DNA from 4 places in the Shinella sp. 838 genome. Region 1 is predicted to be linked to each of the others. Evidence: riboswitches for the same ligand, from Rfam matches in the RefSeq annotation. Region 1 holds a riboswitch; each other region holds the start of a gene.

What was found. Region 1 has a riboswitch for cobalamin ahead of metE (5-methyltetrahydropteroyltriglutamate--homocysteine S-methyltransferase). Riboswitches for the same ligand answer to the same signal wherever they lie in the genome.
Region 2: it holds a riboswitch for cobalamin, as region 1 does, so the genes downstream of both, P9A16_RS16820 (ABC transporter substrate-binding protein) here and metE (5-methyltetrahydropteroyltriglutamate--homocysteine S-methyltransferase) in region 1, are expected to answer to the same signal.
Region 3: it holds a riboswitch for cobalamin, as region 1 does, so the genes downstream of both, bluB (5,6-dimethylbenzimidazole synthase) here and metE (5-methyltetrahydropteroyltriglutamate--homocysteine S-methyltransferase) in region 1, are expected to answer to the same signal.
Region 4: it holds a riboswitch for cobalamin, as region 1 does, so the genes downstream of both, nrdH (glutaredoxin-like protein NrdH) here and metE (5-methyltetrahydropteroyltriglutamate--homocysteine S-methyltransferase) in region 1, are expected to answer to the same signal.

What each region holds. Positions count from the first base shown of each region.
Region 1 covers NZ_JARSBQ010000005.1:162,422-168,202, reverse strand. The annotation lists gene P9A16_RS17895 (LysE/ArgO family amino acid transporter) at 1-142, opposite strand, end outside; gene P9A16_RS17890 (LysR family transcriptional regulator ArgP) at 239-1,135, shown strand; gene metE (5-methyltetrahydropteroyltriglutamate--homocysteine S-methyltransferase) at 1,294-3,645, opposite strand; cobalamin riboswitch at 3,745-3,958, opposite strand; gene P9A16_RS17880 (sugar-binding domain-containing protein) at 4,121-4,357, shown strand; gene P9A16_RS17875 (Lrp/AsnC family transcriptional regulator) at 4,678-5,181, shown strand; gene P9A16_RS17870 (hydantoinase/oxoprolinase family protein) at 5,185-5,781, shown strand, end outside.
Region 2 covers NZ_JARSBQ010000004.1:490,610-496,390, forward strand. The annotation lists gene P9A16_RS16800 (ABC transporter permease) at 1-103, opposite strand, end outside; gene P9A16_RS16805 (ABC transporter ATP-binding protein) at 105-1,187, opposite strand; gene P9A16_RS16810 (polyamine ABC transporter substrate-binding protein) at 1,352-2,422, shown strand; gene P9A16_RS16815 (MurR/RpiR family transcriptional regulator) at 2,479-3,333, shown strand; cobalamin riboswitch at 3,360-3,592, shown strand; gene P9A16_RS16820 (ABC transporter substrate-binding protein) at 3,749-4,792, shown strand; gene P9A16_RS16825 (FecCD family ABC transporter permease) at 4,789-5,781, shown strand, end outside.
Region 3 covers NZ_JARSBQ010000001.1:1,394,641-1,400,421, forward strand. The annotation lists gene P9A16_RS06595 (sensor domain-containing diguanylate cyclase) at 1-146, shown strand, start outside; gene P9A16_RS06600 (SDR family oxidoreductase) at 383-1,201, shown strand; cobalamin riboswitch at 1,258-1,478, shown strand; gene bluB (5,6-dimethylbenzimidazole synthase) at 1,525-2,217, shown strand; gene P9A16_RS06610 (DUF2865 domain-containing protein) at 2,210-3,319, opposite strand; gene P9A16_RS06615 (phytanoyl-CoA dioxygenase family protein) at 3,589-4,650, shown strand; gene P9A16_RS06620 (ABC-F family ATP-binding cassette domain-containing protein) at 4,802-5,781, shown strand, end outside.
Region 4 covers NZ_JARSBQ010000009.1:177,274-183,054, forward strand. The annotation lists gene cls (cardiolipin synthase) at 1-338, shown strand, start outside; gene P9A16_RS23930 (MFS transporter) at 427-1,638, opposite strand; gene P9A16_RS23935 (cold-shock protein) at 1,735-1,938, opposite strand; cobalamin riboswitch at 2,155-2,372, shown strand; gene nrdH (glutaredoxin-like protein NrdH) at 2,625-2,846, shown strand; gene nrdI (class Ib ribonucleoside-diphosphate reductase assembly flavoprotein NrdI) at 2,857-3,252, shown strand; gene nrdE (class 1b ribonucleoside-diphosphate reductase subunit alpha) at 3,249-5,396, shown strand; gene nrdF (class 1b ribonucleoside-diphosphate reductase subunit beta) at 5,411-5,781, shown strand, end outside.

The DNA.
Region 1 (5,781 bases):
CGGACAGGGCGCAGGTAAGGCAGATGGCGAAGACATGCTCGTTGCGCAGCCCCTGCCGCAACACGAAGGCGTTCTGCGCGCCGATGGCGAGGATCAGGCTGAGGCCCATGGAAAGGCCGGTGACATAGACGGAAAAGCTCATGCGCGGCGGTGCCCCCTCTTCGCTATGTCCTCCATAGCGCCGCAAGAGGATTTAGTATAATTAATGCTGCTTACTCCAATTAAGGAAAAATAACTCGTGCTCGACTATTCCGCTCTCCGCGCCGTCGCTGCCGTGGTGCAGTCGGGTAGCTTCGAAAAGGCGGCCGGCCTTCTGGGCGTGACACCCTCCGCCGTCTCCCAGCGCGTCAAGCAGCTGGAAGAACGGCTCGGCACCGTGCTGATCGCGCGCGGCAACCCGTGCACCGCGACGGATACGGGCGAATGGCTCTGCCGGCACATGGAGAATGTCGGCATGCTGGAAAGCGAGCTGCTGCACCAGTTGCCGGCCCTCGCCCCGCCCGACGAAACCCGCAAGGCCGTCACACTGCACATTGCAACCAATGCCGACAGCCTCGCGACGTGGTTCCTCACAGCCATAGCGAACTTCTCGAAGGATGCGCCCTATCTGCTGAATGTCGCGATCGACGACGAGGATCACACCGCCGAATGGCTGCAGCGCGGCCGCGTTCTGGCAGCGGTCACCAGCCTTGAGAAACCGGTGCAGGGCTGTCGCCGCCTGTCGCTTGGCACGCTGCGCTACCATGCGACGGCGAGCCCGGACTTCATGGAGCGGCACTTCCCGGCAGGCGTCACGGTCGAGGCGCTGATGCGCGCGCCGTCGCTCGTCTTCAACCAGAAGGACCGCCTGCAGAACCGCTGGGTCCGCCAGGTCTTCGGGCAGGACCTCGCCTGCCCGGCGCATTGGCTGCCTTCAACGCAGGGCTTCATTGATGCGAGCCTTGCCGGCCTGGGGTGGGGTATGAACCCCGAACCGCTCGCTGAAGCGCATCTGAAGACGGGGCGGCTGGTGGCACTGCGCCCACAGACCCCCCTCGACATTCCGCTCTCCTGGCAGATAAACCGCCTCGCCGCGGATCGGCTGGCCGGTCTCACCCGGGAGGTGACGGCGACTGCCCGGCGTTTCCTCTTGTGACAGGAAGGCAAGCATCCTCCTGAGCCACCGAAACTGCGCGCAAGCCGTCGTGCTCGTTGCTCCGGCCAGCAATACAATTCGCCGGCAGCGGCCAGTGCGACCACGCGGCCCCGCAGACGCCGGGATTGCTCCCGGCATCGTCGATCAGCGCGTGGTCCTCACGGCCCCGAGGCCGCCGCAGCGCGCGACCCGCGCAGCTGCCGCGCCGCTTCCACCATGTTCAGGAGCGCCGGCTTGACCTCTTCCCATTTGCGGGTCTTGAGGCCGCAATCGGGATTGACCCAGATCTGGCGATCCTCGAGACGCCCCCGCGCCAGTGTGAGGAGGTCTGCCATCTCCTTGACGTCGGGCACGCGCGGCGAATGGATGTCGTAGACACCGGGGCCGATCTCGTTCGGATACTTGAAGTTCCGGAAGGCATCGAGCAGCTCCATCCTGGAACGGGACGTCTCGATGGAGATGACGTCGGCATCCATCGCCGCAATGGCCGCGATGATGTCGTTGAACTCCGAATAGCACATATGGGTATGGATCTGGGTTTCGTCCGCGACGCCCGCCGAAGAAAGGCGGAAGGATTCGATCGCCCAGTCCAGATAGTGCCGCCAGTCCCTGTGGCGCAGCGGCAGGCCCTCACGAAGCGCAGCCTCGTCGATCTGGATCAGCTTCGCACCAGCCCTTTCGAGATCCAGAACCTCATCGCGGATGGCGAGCGCAATCTGCCGGCAAACCGTGCTGCGCGCAACGTCGTCCCGCACGAAGGACCAGTTGAGGATCGTCACCGGCCCCGTCAGCATGCCCTTCACCGGCTTTTCGGTGAGCGACTGGGCGTGACGCCACGACCGTACCGTCATCGGGTTGGGGCGGGAGACGTCGCCGAAAATGATCGGCGGGCGCACATAGCGCGATCCGTAGCTCTGCACCCAGGCGCACTGCGTGAAGGCGAAACCGGAGAGCTGCTCGCCGAAATATTGCACCATGTCGTTGCGCTCGAACTCGCCGTGAACGAGCACATCGAGGCCGATCTCCTCCTGCCAGCGGATGGCGTCCTCGGTCTGCTTCTGCAGGAATGCCTCGTAGTCCTTATAGCTGAGGGCACCTTTGGCATGCGCCGACCGCGCCTTGCGAACCTCGCTGGTCTGCGGGAACGAACCGATCGTCGTCGTCGGAAACAGCGGCAGCCCGATCGCCGCCGCCTGCAGGCGCCGCCGGTCCTCGAAGGTATTCAAGCGCTTCTTCATCCCCCCGTCGATACCGGCCATGCGGCCCTGGACGAGGGGATCGGTCACCTTCGGCGAGGAGGCCCGGGCGGTGATCGCCTGCGTGGCATCGTCGACGGCTTGCCGGACGGCATCCTTGCCCGCGGCCAGGCCCCTGCCGAGGATCGCGAGTTCATCCAGCTTCTGGGTCGCGAAGGACAACCAGGCTTTCAGATCCTCGTCGAGTGCCGTCTCCAGGGAGAGGTCGACAGGGACATGCAGCAATGCGCACGACGCGGCGACCTCGATGGCATCGACCCCGCGCACGGCAACGACCGGTGCCAACCGCTCCAGAAGGGCGGCAAGGTCTGCACGCCAGATGTTGCGGCCGTCGACGACGCCGAGCGAGAAGGTCTGATCGGGACGCATAGCCGCTGCAACCGCATCAAGCTGTTCCGGAGCGCGCACCAGATCGACATGGAGGCCGGCGACCGGAAGTGCGGCTGCGGCATCGAGATTGTCGCCCAACGACCCGAAATAGGTGGTGAGCATGATCTTCAGTTCAGGAACGGCCGCCGCGAAGGCCGCGTACGCCACCTTGAAGGCATGGCGCTCGCCTTCGGTCAGGTCAAGGGCGAGGACCGGTTCGTCCACCTGCACCCAGTCCGCACCGGCGGCGTGCAACCGGCGGAACAACGCTTCATAGACCGGCAGCAGCCTTGTCAGAAGATCGAGCGGCTTGAAGGTCGCGGGACGAGCCTTGGCAAGTTTCAGGAACGTGACCGGTCCAAGCACGACCGGACGCGTATGGATGCCAAGCGTCTTGGCCTCCAGGAAATGATCGACCGGCTTCTGCCCGGTCAGCGTGAAGACCTGATCCTCGCAAACCTCCGGCACCATGTAGTGGTAGTTGGTATCGAACCACTTGGTCATTTCGAGCGCGGGAACGCCGTGGCCGTGATGGGCATGGCCGCAACCGGCGTGCCCCCCCTCCTGGCTGCCGCGCGCCATGGCGAAAGAGACAGACAGCGGCACGTCGCCGCCCTCCCAGCCATAACCCGCCGGGATTGCGCCGACCATGACCGCGGTATCGAGCACATGGTCGTAGAAGGAGAAGTCGTTCGAGGGGATTCTGGTGATCCCGCGATCGCGCTGGAGCATCCAGGCTTCCGCCCGCAGCGTCTTCGCAGTTTCAAGAAGATCGTCTTCGGTGATCCTGCCGGACCAGAAACCTTCGAGCGCAAACTTCAGTTCGCGGTGGCGGCCGATGCGCGGAAAGCCGAGAGAGCCGACCGAGAGAGTTTTGTTGGACATTGTCATACCCCATTGGTTGGTGGGGGCATGGGTAAGCGGACGCGTGCGGCCATCCCCGTCAAAGACGGACCGCAGCAACCACCGGGACACCCCGCCCGTGGACGTTGTTTCGTCTTGGCAGGTCTCCTGGCTCGCGGGTCGTCACTGCTGTCCGTCTTCCCAAGGCAGGCGCCTCAGTGACATCCTGGACAGCGGCTCACCGCTTACAGTTGCGGGGGCAGCCCCGGCATTGCCGAATGATCGGCGCACCGGATTCCCTCTTAGCCCTGGAGAGGCAGAACCGCTCCAGGGAACCACGACATCAGGACTTCATGGTATCCAGGCCGGATTGTCAATAGACATAAAGAAATACTTATGCCTTTATGTATTTTTATCACCCTGGAACTGCCCACCCCCCGAGGGCCTGAGCGTGGTGCAAGTCACCGGCGCATCTGCGGGAAACCGGGAACTTTCCGCGGAATTCTGCGCGGCCATCATGGTGCGATCTCGGCGCCGCCGCGGTCTTGATTTGCCGCTTCATCGACGGCGAGGACGGCAGAATACCGACGATTTCGACAACCGCGTCATCGGCATCGAACTCGACGATCTGCTCAGCCTCCCGCGGCGACTGTGCGTGGCCGGCGACGCCAACAAGACGGATGCTATCCGTGCCGTGCTCAACAGCGGCCATGCCACCCATCTCTTCACCCACATGGCATCCACCGAGCAGTAGCTTCAGGATCAGGCACCCGACGAGTGGTGACAAGCACCAAGCGCGGATGGCAGCCGTGCTGGGGTCGCCCCACCTCAGCACCGCCTAGTGCGCTCGCCTCCCTTGACAGAGATCCCCTCAAAAGGATCAGCAAACCCTAGCGCGCCTCCCAGACGACACGTCATGGCACTCTGCTAATTTCCGATTCGGCAACAAATCGTACTTCAAGGACCATATTCGGGTCATTTTCGGAAAAATTCACCCTATGCGGCTGAAATATTCTTGACACAATTCCGTTTCGGAAATTTACTGCTTAAAACAGGCCGAAATGGAAACGCCCCATGACACAGCGTTATGTCGTTGACGATCTGGACCGCGAGATCATCCGTTATCTCTCCGAGGACGGGCGCCTCTCGGCGGCAGAAATCGCTGGCCGGATCGGCAGCGTCTCCGAACGCACGATCCGTAATCGCATCGCCGCCCTGCTCCAGGCGAAGATGATCGTGATCGGCGCCATTCCCGATCCCGTGGCGCTCGGGCGCGACGTGCAGGTCGAGCTTCTGATCGAGGTCGAAGCCGGCAAGATAGAAGACGTTGCCATCCAGCTCGCGGAGTACGAGGAGATCGGCTACCTGGCCGCGACCAGCGGCACAGCCAATCTCAGCGCCTCGCTCTTCGTCGCCGATCACGCGGCGCTTCTCGAATTCATGGATCAGGAACTGGGCAAGCTGCCCGGCGTCAAACGCGTGACGACTTCGGCGGTCCTGCGGCTCTACAAGGTATTCGGCACGAGAACCACCGCGATCGGCCGCGGCACGGACCTCGGCGGCAAGAAGAAAGGATAACCCATGTTGCGCATTGGGGTGGATGTGGGCGGGACCAATACGGATGCGGCACTGCTGCGCGGCACCGATGTTCTGGCAACGGTGAAGGCCTCGACCACGGCGGACGTGACCTCTGGCGTCGGCGCGGCAATCCGCACGGTTCTCGCCGAAGCGGGCATCACCGCCGCCGCCGTCAACGCTGTCATGATCGGCACGACGCATTTCCTCAACGCCGTCGTCGAAGGGCGCCATCTTGAAAAGGTCGGTGTTCTCAGGCTTTGCGGCGCAGCGACGCGCTCTCTGCCGCCGATGATCGACTGGCCCGACGCCCTGCGTCCCATCGTCGAAGGCGGCGCAGCCATGGTGGGCGGCGGCGTGAACTACGACGGCTCCGAAATCGCCCCACTTGATGTGGCCGCAGTCCGTGCCGCCTGTCGCGACTGGCGTGCCAAAGGCATCTCCGCCGTCGCGATCTGCTCCGTCTTCGCCCTGGTGGATCCTCGCATGGAAAACGAGGCGGCCGAAATCGTTGCCGAGGAAATGCCGGACGCTGCGATCAGCCTGTCGCACCGTGTCGGCCGTACCGGCCTTCTGCCCCGCGAGAACGCCACGATCCTCAAC
Region 2 (5,781 bases), on a different contig from region 1:
TCATGATGGCGAGCGGGCCGAGGAAGAAGACGGCGAGGAACAGCGAGACCGGCCCGAGCAACAGGCCGAGCTGGGCGCGGCGACGAAAGGCGATGGACGACATGTCAGGCGGCCTCCGCCGGGATGAGATGCACCGCCGCAGGATCGTAGGCAAGGCGCGCGCGGCGCGATTGCTCGATCTCGCCGACGAGGCTGCGGCGTGCCGCCGGGATTTCCGCGATGACACGCCGGCCGGTTGCCGTGCGGCCGAACAGTTCGAAGGTGGAGCCGACGAAGACGATCTGTTCGAGGTCGACGTCGAGGGCGGGGGCGGTGTCTTCCTGCTGTGCGAGGAAGAATTGTTCGGGGCGGATGAGGGCGGTCGCCGTACCCGTCGTTTGTGCCGTGGCGTGTGTGATGGAGAGGCCGTCCGTCGTCAGCAATTGTCCGCCGATCGCCTCGCCTTCGAAAAGGTTGCTCGCGCCGACGAAGGTGGCGACAAAGCTGTTCTTCGGCTGGTCGTAGATGGCGCGCGGCGTATCGAGCTGCTGGATGCGGCCGCCGGAGAGGACAGCGACCCGGTCCGACATGGTCAGCGCCTCCTGCTGGTCGTGCGTGACGAAGATGAAGGAGATGCCAAGCTCGTGCTGCAGCGTCTTCAGCTCGATCTGCATGGCCTGTCGAAGATTCTTGTCGAGGGCGGAGAGCGGCTCGTCGAGCAGCAGCAGTTTCGGACGCGCGATGATGGCGCGGGCGAGCGCCACGCGCTGCTGCTGGCCGCCGGAGAGCTGGCGCGGCTTGCGGCCCTCCATGCCCTCAAGGCCGACCATGCGGAGCGCCTCGGCAACGCGCTTTGCCCGCTCCGTCCGCGCGACGCCGGCCACTTCCAGCGCATAGCCGGTGTTCTCGCCGACCGTCATATGCGGAAAGAGCGCGTAGTTCTGGAACACCGTGTTGACCGGCCGGCGATAGGGCGGGCGGTCCGTCATGTCCTCGCCGTCGATCAGGATGCGGCCGGAATCGAGCTCCACGAAGCCGCTGATTGCCTGGAGCAGGGTGGTCTTGCCGCAGCCGGACGGGCCGAGCAGCGTCAGGAATTCGTTGCGGCGCACATCAAGGTCGATCGCGTCGAGCGCCGTCACTGTCTGACCCTCGGGCGTGCCGAAGGCTTTCGCCGCCTTCTCCAGGCGGACTATCGAATCTCGCATCGTCGTTCCCCAAAATGTTATTAAAATAACGCTTGTGCGATTTCGATAGTTGGATACCATTTACCCATTCAAGTCAACGGCCGAAAGAAGCCGGGACAGGAACATCCGGCGCAAAGGAAAACGCCGGGGCCGTGACGGGCCAAACCATCAGAGGAGATCATTCGATGACGAAATTTTACCGCGGCGGCCCATTCGGCCTTGGCAAATGGACGCGCCGCACCGCCTTTTCACTCGCCGCCCTCGCGGCGACGGCCGGCATGGCGAACGCCGCCGAACTCAACATCTACAACTGGGGCGAATACATCAATCCGGAGGTTTTGAAGAAGTTCGAGGAGGAGACCCAGATCAAGGTCAACCTCTCGACCTATTCCTCCAACGAGGAGATGCTGGCGAAAATCCAGGGCGGCGCGACGGGCTACGACATCGTCTTCCCCTCCGTGCACATGCACGACATCATGGCCAAGCTGGAGCTTCTGCAAAAGACCGACATCAACACGTTCGAGGGGTTCAAGAACATCGATCCCGCGTTCCTGCGCGCCAAAAGCGACCCGAAGGGCGAATATTGCCTGCCCTATGCCTGGGGTTCGGTCGGCATTTTTTACAACCGCACGATCCTCGGCAAGGACGTCACCGGCTGGAAGGACCTGATCGAGACGGTGAAGGCCAAGGGGCTGAAGTTCACGCTGCTTGACGACATGCGCGAGGTGCTGGCGGTCGGCCTGATGCTGAACGGCCACAAGATCAACTCCACCGATCCGGCGGAATTGCAACAGGCGGCGGAAACGATCATTGCCATGAAGCCCTATGTGGCAGCCTTCACCTACGACACGCGGCCGATGGTGCAATCCGGCGACGTCGCGGCCGGCCACTTCTTCGTCGGCGCGATGGTCGATGTCTTCGGCGACGAGAAGGACCTTGGCTATGTCATCCCCGAGGAGGGGGCGACGATGTACCAGGAGGATGCCTGCGTCCTGAAGAGCGCGCCGAACAAGGAGAACGCGATCAAATTCCTGCAATTCTACACCCGCCCGGAAATTGCCGCGCTCAACGTCTCGCAGCAGACCAACGGCACGGCCAACGTGCCGGCGCGGCAATTGACCCCGGAAAAGATCAAGAATAGCAAGGAGATCAATCCGCCCGCCGAGACCATGGCGCGTCTCCAGATCTTCGAGGACCTGGGCCCGGCGCTCCGCCAGCTCGACCGGGTCTGGACGCGGGTGAAGACGGCGCAGTGACCATGCGCGATCCCCGCCCGTCTTTTCGGCGGGCGGGATTTTTGGGAGAGGGCGACGTGTCGAAACGCATTCTGAAGCTCGTTCAGTCCGACGATCTCAGGCGGTCCAAATCCGACAAGCTGATCGCCCACTATATCGAGCGCAACATCGCCGATCTCCCCTTCGAGACCGCGCGCTCGATCGCCCAGCGGCTTCAGGTCTCGCCGATGACCATCGGCCGGTATCTGCGCCGCATGGGTTTCGACGGCCTCGACGAGTTGAAGAGCGAGCTGCGCCGCGGCGGTTCCAATCCGGCCTGGGAGGTCAAGGCCCAAGTCGCTTCGCTGGAACAGGACCGCAAGGAGGGAAAGCTCCTCGCCGGCCTCATCCAGCAGCAGATCGACAATCTCGGCCAGATCTATGCGATCACCGGCGCACCGGAATGGCAGCAGACGATCGACGCGTTGATCGGCGCAAGCGAGGTCTATGTCGCCGCCTATCAGAATGTGCGCGGCATCGCGCAATATTTCGCCAGCCAGCTTTCCTATACGCGCCCGCGCGTGCAGTTCGTCGATGGTCTCAACGGCACCTATGCGGAATTGCTCGATGGTTCCGTCGAGGGGAGGGTGCTGTTCCTGCACGACGTGCGCCGCTTTGCCGCCAAGGCGCGGCCGCTGGCGCTGGAGGCCCGGCGGGCCGGCGTCAAGGTCGTGCTGCTGACCGACGAATTCTGCCCCTGGGGGCCGGATGTTTCCGATATCTGCCTCGTCGTGCCGGGCTCGCACGGGCCGCTCTGGGATGGCGCAGCCACCATGACCGCGGTCATGGACCTCATGCTCAGCAATATCATTGTGCTCATGGGCGAAGCCGTGAGCGAGCGCGTCGATACGCTTACCCGCCTCCAGGACATCTTCGGAGATTTCGAGAGCTGAGCGCCTTGACGCTGCCGAGCGCGGCGGATTAAGGATGGATCGACGGTTTCCCGAGGGATGACTCCCAGGGGATTAATAGGGAACACGGTGCGGACGACCCAACAGGGACCCATTCCGTGGCTGCCCCCGCAACTGTAGGCGGATTGCCGCCTGTCCTCGGACGCGTTTTCGCGTCATGCCACTGCGGTTTTTCCGCGGGAAGGCAGACAGGCAGCAGATATCCGTGAGCCAGGAGACCTGCCGTCGTCGAGAAAAATCCAAGTCACGGGCGGGGATGCCCGGAACAGGAGACCCTATGACGACCCTGGCTGCCGGCAACGGCGGAATTCCAATCGTTTTCTCCCGACCGCAATCGGCGCGCGCCTGTCGGCGCGTCGGCTGAGCCCGCACGCTTTCATTCATTCGGGAGAAACCCATGACCATTCTGCCTGCGGCCGTGCGCGCCGCATCCCTCGTTTCCGCGCTGGCCGGTGCCGCCGTGTTTGCCCTGTCAGCGGGCGCCGCGCAGGCGGCCGCGACGCAGTATCCGCTGACGCTGGAAAATTGCGGCCGCAAGGTCACCTTCGAGAAGGCGCCGGAACGGGCTGTCTCGCTCGGCCAGAGCTCGACCGAAATCCTGTATCTCCTCGGCGTTGGCGAGCGCATGGTCGGCACGGCGGTCTGGATCGGCCCGGTGCTGTCGGGTTACGAGGACGCCAACGCCAAGGTCGAGCGCCTTGCCGACAACGATCCGAGCTTCGAGAGCGTCGTCGCCAAGAAGCCGGACCTTGTGACGGCGCAGTTCCAGTGGCATGTCGGTCCGGAGGGCATCGTCGCGACGCCAGAGCAGTTCGATGAACTGAAGATCCCGGTCTACACCTCGCCGGCCGATTGCATCGGCAAGGACAATTCCGGTGGCGGCGACGGGGTGCGCAAGACGGTCTTCACGATGGAGCTGATCTACAAGGAAATCAGCGAATTGGCGCAGATCTTTGATGTGCAGGATCAGGGCGAGAAAGTCATCGCCGACCTCAAGGCGCGCGAAGACGCGGCGCGCAAGAAGATCGCTTCGGCGGATGGCAAGCTTTCCGCCGTCTTCTGGTTCTCCAGCGCCGAACTCGACATCGACCCCTATGTCGCCGGGCGCAACGGCGCGCCGGGCTACATCATGTCGGCGCTCGGCATCCGCAATGTCATTGAGAGCGACGAGGAATGGCCGACGGTCGGCTGGGAAACCGTTGCCAAGGCCGATCCGAGCATCATCGTCGCCGGCAAGATGGAGCGCCGCCGCTTCCCTGCCGATGACGTCGCGGTCAAGCACACGTTCCTCAAGGAAGATCCCGTCGCCAGCCTGATGCCGGCCGTGAAGAACGGCCATGTCGTCGATATGGACGCCCAGGCGATGAACCCGACGATCCGCACGATCGAGGGCATCGAGGTGCTTGCCGACGCCATCGAGAAGGCTGGCCTCGCGAAGTGACGGCTGATCGCCCCATCCTGCTGCGCACGGGTGTCGCTCTTGCGGCGCTCGTGCTGCTTGTCGCCGCGCTCGGGGTGGGCGCGGCGGTGGGCGAGACCGCTATTCCGCTCGACGTCGTGGCAAAGACCGTGGCGAACCGCCTCTGGCAGGCGGGGCACGCCATCGAGCCGATAGACGAGGGCATCGTCTGGAACTACCGGCTGAGCCGCGCCGTGGTTGCGGCCTGCTGCGGATCGGCGCTCGCGATCTGCGGGGTGATCCTGCAGTCGCTGCTGCGCAACGCGCTGGCCGATCCCTACATTCTCGGCATTTCCGCCGGTGCCTCCACGGGCGCTGTCGCGGTGGCGATCCTCGGCATCGGCGCCGGTATCCTGACGCTGCCGATCGGTGCCTTTATCGGGGCGCTCGTCGCCTTCGGTCTCGTCAGCGCGCTGGCGGTTCGCGCAGGCCGCGGTACGGGGGCGATCATCCTTGCAGGGGTCGCCGGTTCGCAGCTCTTCAATGCGCTGACCTCCTTCATCGTCACCAAGGCGGCCAATGCGGAACAGGCACGCGGCATCATGTTCTGGCTGCTCGGCAATCTCTCGGGCGTGCGCTGGCCGGATGTCTGGCTGGCGCTGCCGGTTGCGCTTCTCGGGCTTGTCGTGTGCCTCTGGCATGCGCGCGCGCTCGATGCCTTCACCTTCGGCACGGAATCGGCGGCCTCGCTCGGCATTCCGGTGCGCCGGGTCTATGTCGTGCTGATTGCCGTCTCGGCACTGATGACCGCCGTCATGGTCTCCATCGTCGGGTCGATCGGTTTCGTCGGCCTCGTCATTCCCCATGCCGCGCGCATGGTCGTCGGTGTCCGCCACGGGTTGCTGCTGCCGGCCTCGGCGCTGATCGGCGCCATCTTCATGATCGCCGCGGACGTGCTGTCGCGGGTCATCATTCCCGGCCAGGTGCTGCCCATCGGCGTCATCACCGCGCTGTTCGGCGCGCCGGCCTTC
Region 3 (5,781 bases), on a different contig from region 1:
ACCATGGCGGTAGCCTGCACGACGTGATGGTGATGGCGGATGCGGCGCTCTATGCGGCCAAGAATGCCGGTCGCAACCGAGCCGTTCATGTCGGCGACATGGCTGGCGACGCGATTGCCGAAGCCGGTGCGGTACGCGCGGCCTGACCAGTCGCCCTGCGCACTGAAGCGCCTACCGCCTTGTTTCCATGGGGTTTCCGCCAGGATGCACCGCAGCAGGCGCCGGCCCTGTCTGAAGATAGTCGTGTCCGGTCGGTCTCTGTCTCCGGAAATGGCTTGAGAAACAGCCCGATAGGGGATTTGCTTGCGGAAATGAATCATGTGTCGATCGGCTTCTCGTTGTTCGCGAGCCAGCATCGGCCGGTCTGCAAGGGAGGCATGGCATGAGTGAAGGTGCGCGGCTCGACGGCAAGATCGCCGTCGTCACGGGAGGAACGCAGGGGCTGGGGGCGACGATCGCCCGGCTCTTTGCCGAGCGGGGTGCGGCGGGTCTCGTCATCTGCGGTCGCAATGCCGCCAAGGGCGAGGCGAAGGCCAAGGAGATTTCCGGCGCGACGGGTGTTGCGACACTCTATGTGAAGGCCGATCTCGCTGTGGTCGAGGATGCGCGCGCGGTCATTGCCGCCTGCGACGCGGCCTTCGGCCGTGTGGACGCGCTGGTCAACGCCGCCGCCATCACCGACCGCGGCACGATCCTCGATACGAGCCCGGAGCTGTTCGACCGCATGTTCGCGGTCAACGTACGCGCGCCGTTCTTCCTCATGCAGGAGGCGATCACGGTGATGCGGCGCGAGAAGACCGAGGGCACCATCGTCAATATCGGTTCGATGTCGGCCAAGGCCGGCCAGCCCTTCATCGCCGCCTATTGTGCCTCCAAGGGCGCGCTCGAGACGCTGACCAAGAACACGGCCTATGCCGTTCTGCGCAACCGCATCCGTGTCAACGGCCTCAACATCGGCTGGATGGCCTCGGAGGGAGAGGATCGCATCCAGCGCGAATTCCATGGCGCGGCCGACGACTGGCTGGCGAAAGCGGCGGCAAGCCAGCCCTTCGGGCGGCTCGTCGATCCGGCCGAGGTGGCGCGGGCCTGCGCCTATCTCTCCTCGCCGGAATCCGGCCTGATGACGGGCTCGGTGATCTGCTTCGACCAGTCTATCTGGGGTGCCTATGACGGCTCGCCCCATCCGGATGCGCCGCTCTGAGGCGCAGGCACGGCGGTGCATGGCGCAGGCGGGCTTGATCGTGCCCGCAAGCCATGCGCATATCCTTCGCGTCAGGTGCCCGCTCCGGCGGGAGAATCGGGAATCCGGTGCGGGTGATAAACCCAGGTCCGGAACGTGCCCAACGCTGTGACGGGGATGGTTTGCACCGTAAAAGCTTGAATCGATTCAGGCTTTTGCCACTGGTTGTTCAACCGGGAAGGCAGGTGCCTGCCGCGTGACCCGAAGTCAGAAGACCGGCCTGGCACGATAGACCGAACCGCGCGGACGGCGGCAGGTTGTGACGCATTGTTGGGGAGATGACGATGCGAAGCGAACCCTTGGACCCTCTGGTCCGGGCGGGCGCCTTTTCCCGCGAGGAAAAGCAAGCCGTCTACCGTGCCATCGAAACGCGCCGCGACGTGCGCGACCAGTTCCTGACCGATCCCCTGCCGGACGACCTCGTCGGCCGCCTGCTGCAGGCCGCCCACAATGCCCCGTCCGTCGGTTTCATGCAGCCGTGGAACTTCCTGTTGGTGCGCAGCGCGGCGACCCGTCAGGCGGTGCATGCGGCCTTCCTGAAAGCCAATGCCGAGGCGGCGGCGATGTTCGAAGGAGAGCGTCAGGCGCAGTATCGTGCGCTGAAGCTGGAGGGTATCCTGAAGGCGCCGCTGTCGATCTGCGTGACCTGCGATCCGACCCGCGGCGGCAGCGTGGTTCTCGGTCGCACGCACAACCCGCGAATGGACGTCTATTCCACGGTCTGCGCCGTGCAGAATCTGTGGCTCGCGGCGCGGGCGGAAGGCGTTGGCGTCGGCTGGGTCAGCATCTTCCACGACAGCGATATCCGTTCGATCCTCGGCATACCCGGTCATGTCGAGATCGTCGCCTGGCTGTGCGTCGGCTTCGTCGACCGGCTCTACGGCGAGCCGGAGCTGGCGGTGAAGGGCTGGCGGCAACGCCTGCCGCTGGAAGACCTGGTGTTCGAGGAACGCTGGCCGGAGGAAGGCGTCAGTTGACGCCGGCATCCACCGGGCGGCCGAGGTCGATGGCGGATTCGTTGGCCGGCAGGAAGACCGGGCCGACCGTGCGCACCTTGCTGCTGGCCGGGTCGTAGTCGCGCTCCTCGACCTTCGCCGGCACCTTGACCGGGGTCTCTTCCTTCTTCGGCAGGGTGCGAATGGTGGTGATCGAGCCGCTGTCGGAATCGTCGGCGGTGCCGGCGCGCGCGGTCTCGGCGTCGTCGCCCTTCAGCGCCTTCTCGCGCTTGATCATCTCCTGATAGTAGGCCGAGAGGTTGCAGCCGCAGGCGCCGGGCTTGGAAAGGTCGCGCGTGCGGTAGGAGAAGGCGTTCGGCATTTCGTAATAGGGGCGGCCCGTGACCGTGGAGGTCATCTGCTCGGTTTCCTGGCCGCTGGTCATCGACTGGTAGAACAGTTCGGTCTCGGTTTCCGGGCACATCATGGCGCAGACCTTCTGGTCGCGCCGGAAGTCGAGCGGCGTCGCGCCCGACGAGATCGGGAAGAATCCGCCGTCGCAGGTGCGCACGCAGACGGTGCGCAGGTTGCCATGGCCGTTGCTGCCGCCGAGCGAGCGCAGTTGCAGGCGCTCGCTGCCGTCGGGCGCGGTGCCGAGGGGCAGGGTGCGCTTTTCATCGAGCGTGCGCAGCGTCTCGGTCGCCGCGATCGGCATGACCTTCGCCTCGTCGCCGCAGCCGTTGCTCGCCAGGAGGGCGGTGAGACGGCTGCGCTTGCCCTGCGACGAGGTGCCGCCGGCAAATTCGCGGCGCTTCTTGTCGAGGATTTCAAGGTTGCGCTCCATCTTGCCGATGACGCTTGAGAGCGTGTCGCAAGCTTCGGCATTCGCCCCGCCGACCACGATGATGCTGCCGCCCGAGCAGCCAAGGCGGCGCTGGTCACTCCTGGCCTTGCGCAGCTGAATGTTCTGGCGGGCGATCGCGCCGGCATATTTGCGTGCGCTCGTCGTATCGACCACCACCTTGGGCAGGTTGGCCAGCTCCGCCTGGAGGCGCTCGCACACGTTCGCCGCCGCCGTGCCGCCCGACAGGAGCAGCGGCAGGCCGGTTGCAATGGCAAGGAGGAGGCGAAGGCGCCCGGTCACATCATCGATCCCGTGAATTGGTTGGGCCGCGTTCCGGCCGCATATGCAGTTCCTATCATAGGCCCTGGCGGGGGAAGCGCAACGTGCTCCCGGATTTGTGATTAATGTCGGTCACAAAATATGAGTTGCGTATTCACCTTTTTGCCCGTGGCGCGCAATTGATCTCCCATGGGCCTTGGTGTAGCACTCTCGACAAACTCAACAGCCGGTCTGCGCCCGGATGGCGCAACCGCCTATGGCGGAACCCCGGCCCTTGCAGGCAGGTATTCATGCGGATTTCCTCCATCTTGCTCAGCCCCTGGTACGCGCTTCAGCTCGCATCCGGCGCAAAATCCTTCGCTGACAACCCCATCATCGGCAGCAAGTGGCTGAACCGGAAGGGCTTGCACGAGAAGCGCGTTTCGCTTGCCATGCGCATGGCGGCCTGGCGCCGCAAGAAGCTGGAAAACCTCGTCGCCCCGGATCACCGCCGGCAATATGCCGAGAACGGTTTCGTGAAGATCGAGAACTTCCTGTCGCCCGACGTGTTTGCCGCGGTCACCCGCGAGATCGCCGAGCGGGATTTCGAGCGCTACGACATGCTGCAGGGCGAAACCGTCACGCGCCGCGCGATCATCGACGACAGCGACCTCGAAAGCCTGCCGGGCTTCAAGGCGGCGCGCAACGACCCGCGCGTCAGCAATCTCCTGCGCTACGTCTCGTCCCATGCCGGCCAGCCGCTGCTCGTCGTGCAGGTGGTGATGGCGCTGCCGTCCGTCATCACGCAGGGTTCGACCGACCCGCAGACCGCGCTGCACAGCGACACGTTCCAGCCGACGGCCAAGGCGTGGCTGTTCCTGCGCGATGTCGGCGAGGAGGACGGCCCGTTCGCCTATGTGCCCGGCTCGCACGAGATGACGCCGCAGCGCCTCGCCTGGGAGCGCGACATCAGCGAGAATGCCGATGCGATCGAGAACAAGTATTCCGCCCGCGGCTCGCTGCGCATCATGCCGGACGAGCTGACGGCGCTGGGCTATGGCCAGCCGGTCAAGATGACGGTGAAGGCGAACACGCTTGTCGTCGCCGACACGCACGGCTTCCATGCCCGCAGCCCGAGCTACAAGACGACGACGCGCATCGAGATCTACGGCTCGCTGCGCCGCAATCCCTTCCTGCCGTTTACCGGTCTGCACATCGCCTCGCTGCCCTTCATCGCCTCCGGTATGAACCGCCTGATCATCTCGGCCATGGGGTTTCGTGCGAAGCTCGGCCTCAAGGGCTCGCCCTGGAAGGATGCCGGCCAGGGCAAGGCCGACGAATGGTCGAAGCGGCTGAAGCAGCCCTCGGCCTGAGCCTAAAAAAACGGACGAACCGGCCGCACCCTTGCAAGGCGGCCGGTTCGACCCTAGATTTCCGGCAACGCAATGCCGACCGGATGGTGCACCATGGATTTCAACCCGACCACAAACCGACTTCGTTTTGTCCTCGGGGAAATCTCTATTCATGCCGCATTCCATCACCCTTTCCAAAATCCGGTGGTCCACGCCTGACGGCCACGCCCTCCTTTCCGATCTCGACCTGACCTTCGGCGCCGAGCGCGCCGGCCTCGTCGGCCGCAATGGCGTCGGCAAGACGACGCTGCTGAAGCTCGTCACCGGTGCGCTCACGCCGCAGGCCGGCACCGTCGCCGTGAACGGCACGGTCGGGCTGCTGCGCCAGAGCGTGCAGGTCAACCCGCAGGAAACCGTTGCCAGCCTGTTCGGCATCGTCGAGGCGCTCGACCTGCTTTCCCGCGCGGCGCGCGGGGAGGCGGACGCCGAGGCCCTTGCCGATGCGGACTGGACGCTGGAGGCGCGGCTTGCCGCCGCGCTCGCCCGCGTCGGGCTGGAGGCGGAGGCGGAGACGCCGCTTGCCGCCCTTTCCGGTGGACAGCGCACGCGGGCGGCGCTCGCGGCCCTCATCTTCAGCGGGCCCGATTTTCTCCTGCTCGACGAGCCGACGAACAATCTCGACCGGGATGGGCGGCAGGCGGTCATCGATCTGCTCGCCGGCTGGCGGGCGGGGGCGATCGTCGTCAGCCACGACCGCGCGCTGCTGGAGACCATGGATGCCATCGTCGAGCTGACGACGATCGGCGCCACCCGCTATGGCGGCAACTGGAGCGCCTATCGTGCGCGCAAGGCGCTGGAACTCGCCGCCGCCCATCGTGACCTTGCGGATGCGGAAAGGCATGCCGCCGAGGTGGCGCACACCATGCAGGTCATTGCCGAGCGCAAGGCGCGCAAGGACAGTGCCGGCCGCCGCAAGAAAGCGCGTGGCGACATTCCGCGCATCATGCTGGGCGCGATGAAGGAGCGCAGCGAGCTGACGGGCGGCGCCAATGCGCGGCTTGCCGAGGACCGCCAGGCGCAGGCGGGCGAGGCGGTGGCGGCAGCGCGCGAGCGCATCGAAATCCTCCAGCCGCTGAGCGTCAGCGTGCTGCC
Region 4 (5,781 bases), on a different contig from region 1:
TCGCCGTTGCGGCGGCAAGCCGCAGCTATTATCTCGACCTTCTCCAAGCAGGCGTGAAGATTTTCGAATACGAGGCCGGGCTGCTCCATGCCAAGACCCTGACCATGGATGGCGCCATCTCGCTGATCGGCTCGGCGAATATGGACCGGCGCAGCTTCGATCTCAACTACGAGAACAACATCCTTCTCGAAGATGTCGACCTGACAACAACCTTGCGTGCCCGACAGGAGGCCTATCTCGAGCGATGCCGGCAGATCCTGCCGGAGGAGGTGGGACGCTGGTCTGTCTGGAAGCGCCTGAGGAACAACGGCCTCGCCATCGTCGGACCCGTTTTATAGCCTCGGTTGAGATGTGTGCCTCGTCGCCCTTTCGGCGGTATTGCCGTCCTCCGGTTTCCGGAGCGGTTGTGACAAGCGCTTCAGGTCGCTAGGCCCCGCCTTCCTCGATCTTCGGCAGGAACCAGGCGAGGAGCCCTGCGAGCGGCAGGAACGAGCAGATGGCATAGACCGTTTCGACGCCATAGCGGTCGGCGAGAATCCCGAGGAGGGCAGCGGCGATACCGCCAAGTCCGAAGTTCAGGCCGTAAAACAGTCCTCCGATCAACCCGATGCGATGTGGCAGCAGCTCGATTGCATAGATCAGGATCGATGCGAAGGCACTGGCCATGATCAGGTTGATCATCACCGTCAGCACGCCCGTCCAGAACAGATCGGCATAAGGCAGCATCAGTGTCAGAGGAAGTGGCCCGAGGACAGAGATCCAGATGATGCGGTAGCGCCCGATGCGGTCGCCGACGATACCACCGACAAGCGCGCCGACGGCCGAGGCGAGCAGGAAGATGAACAGCATCATCTGCGCCGCCGGGATGGAAAGGCCGAACCTCTCCATGAGATAGAAGATGTAGAACGACTTGAAGCTTTCGCCGTAGGCGTTCTTGGTGAACATGAGTGCCGTGAGGACGACGAGGCCGATGGCGATCGTCGCGGGCGCATGGCGTGCCGCTCCGCCCGCCTTCTTTACACCTATCCGCATTGCCGCGAACTCGGCACTGATCTGGCGCTGTTTGCTGCCGATCCAGGCCAGAAGCGTCATGGCGAGCAAGGCAAGGGCGGCGAACCAGGCGAGGCTCGGCTGCCCCAACGGCACGATGATCAATGCTGCAAAGACCGGGCCGAGCGCGCCTCCGGCCTGACCGCCAACCTGGAAGAGACCCTGGGCCAACCCCTGCCGGCCGCCGGCCGCATAGCGCGCCATACGGGTCGCCTCAGGGTGGAATATGGATGATCCGATGCCGATCAGCGCCACCGAGACAAGAATTATCGCATAGCTGTGGGCGAATGCGAGACTCAAGAGCCCGGAAAGGGTGAACATCATGCCCACGACAGGCGAATAGGGTGCGGGGTGCTTGTCGGTCACCATGCCGATGACCGGCTGCAGCAGCGATCCGGCAATCTGGAAGGTCATGGTGATCAGGCCGATCTGCACGAAATCGAGCGCGTACGCATCCTTCAGGATTGGGTAGGCAGCCGGAATCAGCGACTGCATCAGATCGTTGAGGAGATGGGTAAGCCCCAAAACCACAAGAACTGCGAGGTGCGTCCTCGGCTGCGTCGTGGGCGTGCGGATGGCGACGGTCATATCTGCATTCGAGACCGTTCGGATGCGGTGGTCGAACGCCGTGGCGACGTCCATGAACCATACGCATCCGAGGTCGTCATCGAATAGCGCGCGCTCTTAGAGCGTTTGAACGTTTTCAGCCTTCGATTTGCCGGTCTTGCGATCCTGGCCGATGTCGTAGCTGACCTTTGCGCCATCCCGCAGCGGGCCGCCGGACTGTACCGCGGATATGTGAACAAACACGTCTGCTCCGCCATTGTCGGGGGTGATGAAGCCGAAGCCCTTGTCCTGATTGAAAAACTTAACCGTTCCGGTAGCCATGGTATCCTCAGTGATCGAGCGGCACCTTGCCGCAGCATGAGCTTATTCGTCGTACGCTGGTCCGGCAACCGCTTATTCACGCTGGAATGGTGTCTGTGGAAATCTAGGCCTGGAAAAGTGCTCGCGACGAAGGGCTTTCGCCATCCGTCATGGGGATAACTTGCGTTTCGCAACCGAGCGATCGAGCTAACTGTTGACGGCGGAATTGCGTCCTATACCATATCTAGTGTTCGAGGTTCCTCCGATTCGAGAGAGTCGGAGGCTAAGACGGGAATCCGGTGTGGCCATGATGGCTGCGTCAATCCGGAGCTGCCCCCGCAACTGTAAGCGGCGAGCATACGTTCGACAAAGCCACTGAGGCGCAAATGCCTTGGGAAGGCGGACGGATGCCGCGACCCGCAAGCCAGGAGACCTGCCTCGTTCATGAACGTCCACGGGCGGGGTGTCCGGCAGGCGAGCGATGGGTTGTGGAATGATGCCGCCCCGCCGTCTCCCCAGATGCTCCGTATGAATAGCTTCGGGGTGAAGTCATGTCGAATTTGTTTCCAGTGCCTCCGCGCGAGTAAGCGGCGCCCCGCGTCCGGCCGTCCTTGAGGGCCGCCGTCTATCTATTTTCAGTTCACGAACGGTCATCGGCGGATGACCGAACGCCCCTCCATGCCCAATCGCCAGAATATGAGGAAACCATGCCGATCACCGTTTACTCCAAGCCCGCCTGCGTTCAATGCTCAGCGACCACCCGCGCGCTCGACCGCCACGGCATCGACTACAGTGTCATCGATATCTCCGAGAATGCAGATGCCTTCGCGCTCGTGCAGGGCCTCGGCTACCGTCAGGTTCCCGTCGTCGTTGCCGGTGAGCAGCATTGGGCCGGTTTCCGCCCTGATATGATCAGCGCACTGGCCTGAGGGCGGGGCGATGGGTGAGCTCGTCTATTTCTCCTCCCGGTCGGAAAACACCCATTGCTTCGTGCAAAAGCTCGGCCTTCCGGCCTTCCGCATTCCCCTTCGCGCCGACGAGGCGCTGAGGGCGCGCGCGCCCTTCGTCCTCGTCGTGCCGACCTATTGCGGCCAGGATGGCAAAGGCGCCGTTCCCAAGCAGGTGATCCGCTTCCTCAATGATGCGGAAAACCGCGCGAACCTTCGCGGCGTGATTGCCGCGGGCAACAGCAATTTCGGGGCGACCTTCGGGCTCGCCGGCGACGTCATCTCCGCCAAGTGCGGTGTGCCGTATCTCTACCGCTTCGAGCTTCTCGGCATGGATGAGGACGTCGACAACGTCAGACAGGGACTGGAACGATTTTGGACACGATGACGCTCGAGAAACCGGCGAAGACGCCGGAAATCACCGCGCTGGACTATCATGCGCTGAACGCGATGCTGAACCTTTACGATGAGGATGGAAAAATCCAGCTCGACAAGGACCGGCAGGCGGCAAAGCAATACTTCCTCCAGCACGTCAACCAGAACACGGTCTTCTTCCACAATCTCAGGGAAAAGCTCGATTATCTGGTGACCGAAGGGTACTACGAGCAGGAGGTGCTCGACCAGTATTCCTTCAACTTCGTACGCGATCTCTTCGACCACGCCTATGACAAGAAGTTCAGATTCCCGACCTTCCTCGGCGCGTTCAAGTACTACACGTCCTATACGCTGAAGACCTTCGACGGAAAGCGCTACCTTGAGCGCTACGAGGACCGCGTCTGCATGGTGGCGATGACGCTGGCGCGCGGCAGCGAGCAGCTTGCTCGCGATCTCGTCGATGAGATCATTTCCGGCCGTTTCCAGCCGGCAACGCCGACCTTCCTCAATGCCGGCAAGAAACAGCGCGGCGAGCTCGTCTCGTGCTTCCTGTTGCGCATCGAGGACAACATGGAGAGCATTGGCCGCTCGATCAATTCGGCGCTCCAGCTTTCCAAGCGGGGCGGCGGTGTCGCGCTCTCCCTCACCAACCTTCGCGAGATGGGCGCGCCGATCAAGCAGATCGAGAACCAGTCGTCGGGCGTCATCCCTGTCATGAAGCTGCTGGAGGACAGTTTCTCCTATGCCAACCAGCTCGGTGCGCGGCAGGGGGCGGGGGCGGTCTATCTCCATGCCCATCATCCCGACATCCTGCGTTTCCTCGACACCAAGCGCGAGAATGCCGATGAGAAGATCCGCATCAAGACCCTGTCGCTCGGCGTCGTTATCCCCGACATCACCTTCGAGCTCGCTCGCAACAACGATGACATGTATCTGTTCTCGCCGCATGACATCGAACGCGTTTACGGCGTGGCCTTCACCGAGATTTCGGTGACGGAGAAGTACCGCGAGATGGTCGAGGACGGCCGCATCCGCAAGAAGAAGATCAAGGCCCGCGACTTTTTCCAGACCCTGGCCGAGATCCAGTTCGAGAGCGGCTATCCCTACATCATGTTCGAGGACACGGTGAACCGCGTGAACCCCATCGCCGGCCGCATCACCATGAGCAATCTTTGCTCGGAGATCCTGCAGGTAAGTGAGGCGAGCGAATTTAACGACGACCTTTCCTATGCCAGGATGGGCAAGGACATTTCGTGCAATCTCGGCTCGCTCAACATTGCTGCTGCGATGGGCTCGCCGGATTTCGGACGAACGATCGAAACCTCGATCCGTGCGCTGACCGCCGTCTCCGAGATGAGCCACATCTCCTCGGTCCCCTCGGTCGAGAAGGGCAACGACGATAGCCACGCCATCGGCCTCGGCCAGATGAACCTGCATGGCTACCTCGCCCGCGAACGCATCTTCTACGGATCCGAGGAAGGTATCGATTTCACCAATCTCTATTTCTACACGGTGACCTACCATGCCATCCGCGCCTCAAATCGGCTCGCGGTGGAAAACAGCGTCAGCTTCAAGGGTTTCGAGAGCTCGAGATACGCCTCGGGCGACTATTTCGACAAATACATCGAGCAGGTGTGGCTGCCGGCGACGGAGAAGGTGAAGGGTCTCTTCGAAGAGGCCGGGATCCATGTCCCCTCGCAGCAAGACTGGCGAGAGCTGAAGGAGGCCGTCATGAAGGGCGGGCTCTACAACCAGAACCTCCAGGCCGTGCCGCCGACGGGCTCGATCTCCTATATCAATCACTCGACGTCCTCGATCCACCCGATCGTCTCGAAGATCGAGATCCGCAAGGAAGGCAAGATCGGCCGCGTCTATTACCCGGCCGCCTTCATGACCAACGACAATCTCGACTATTACCAGGACGCCTACGAGATCGGCCCGGAGAAGATCATCGACACCTATGCGGCGGCGACCCAGCATGTCGACCAGGGCCTGTCGCTGACGCTGTTCTTCCGCGACACGGCGACGACCCGCGATATCAACCGGGCGCAGATCTACGCCTGGAAGAAAGGCATCAAGACCATCTACTACATCCGCCTTCGCCAGATGGCGCTGTCCGGCACGGAAGTGCAGGGCTGCGTTTCCTGCGCGCTGTGAGATCGGGGACGCAAATGAACATCCAAGTGAAGACCAAGGCGCCGAAGGCCGCCGCCGCCATCCGCGCGATCAACTGGAACCGCATCGAGGATGACAAGGACCTCGAGGTCTGGAACCGCCTGACCGGTAATTTCTGGCTGCCGGAAAAGGTGCCGCTCTCCAACGACATTCCCTCCTGGGCGACGCTGAAGCCGCAAGAGCAGAAACTCACCATCCGCGTCTTTACCGGTCTGACGCTGCTCGACACAATCCAGAACGGTGTCGGTTCGGTAAAGCTCATGGAGGATGCTGCCACGCCGCATGAGGAGGCGGTGCTTTCCAACATTTCCTTCATGGAGGCTGTGCATGCACGCTCCTATTCCTCCATCTTCTCCACGCTCTGCCT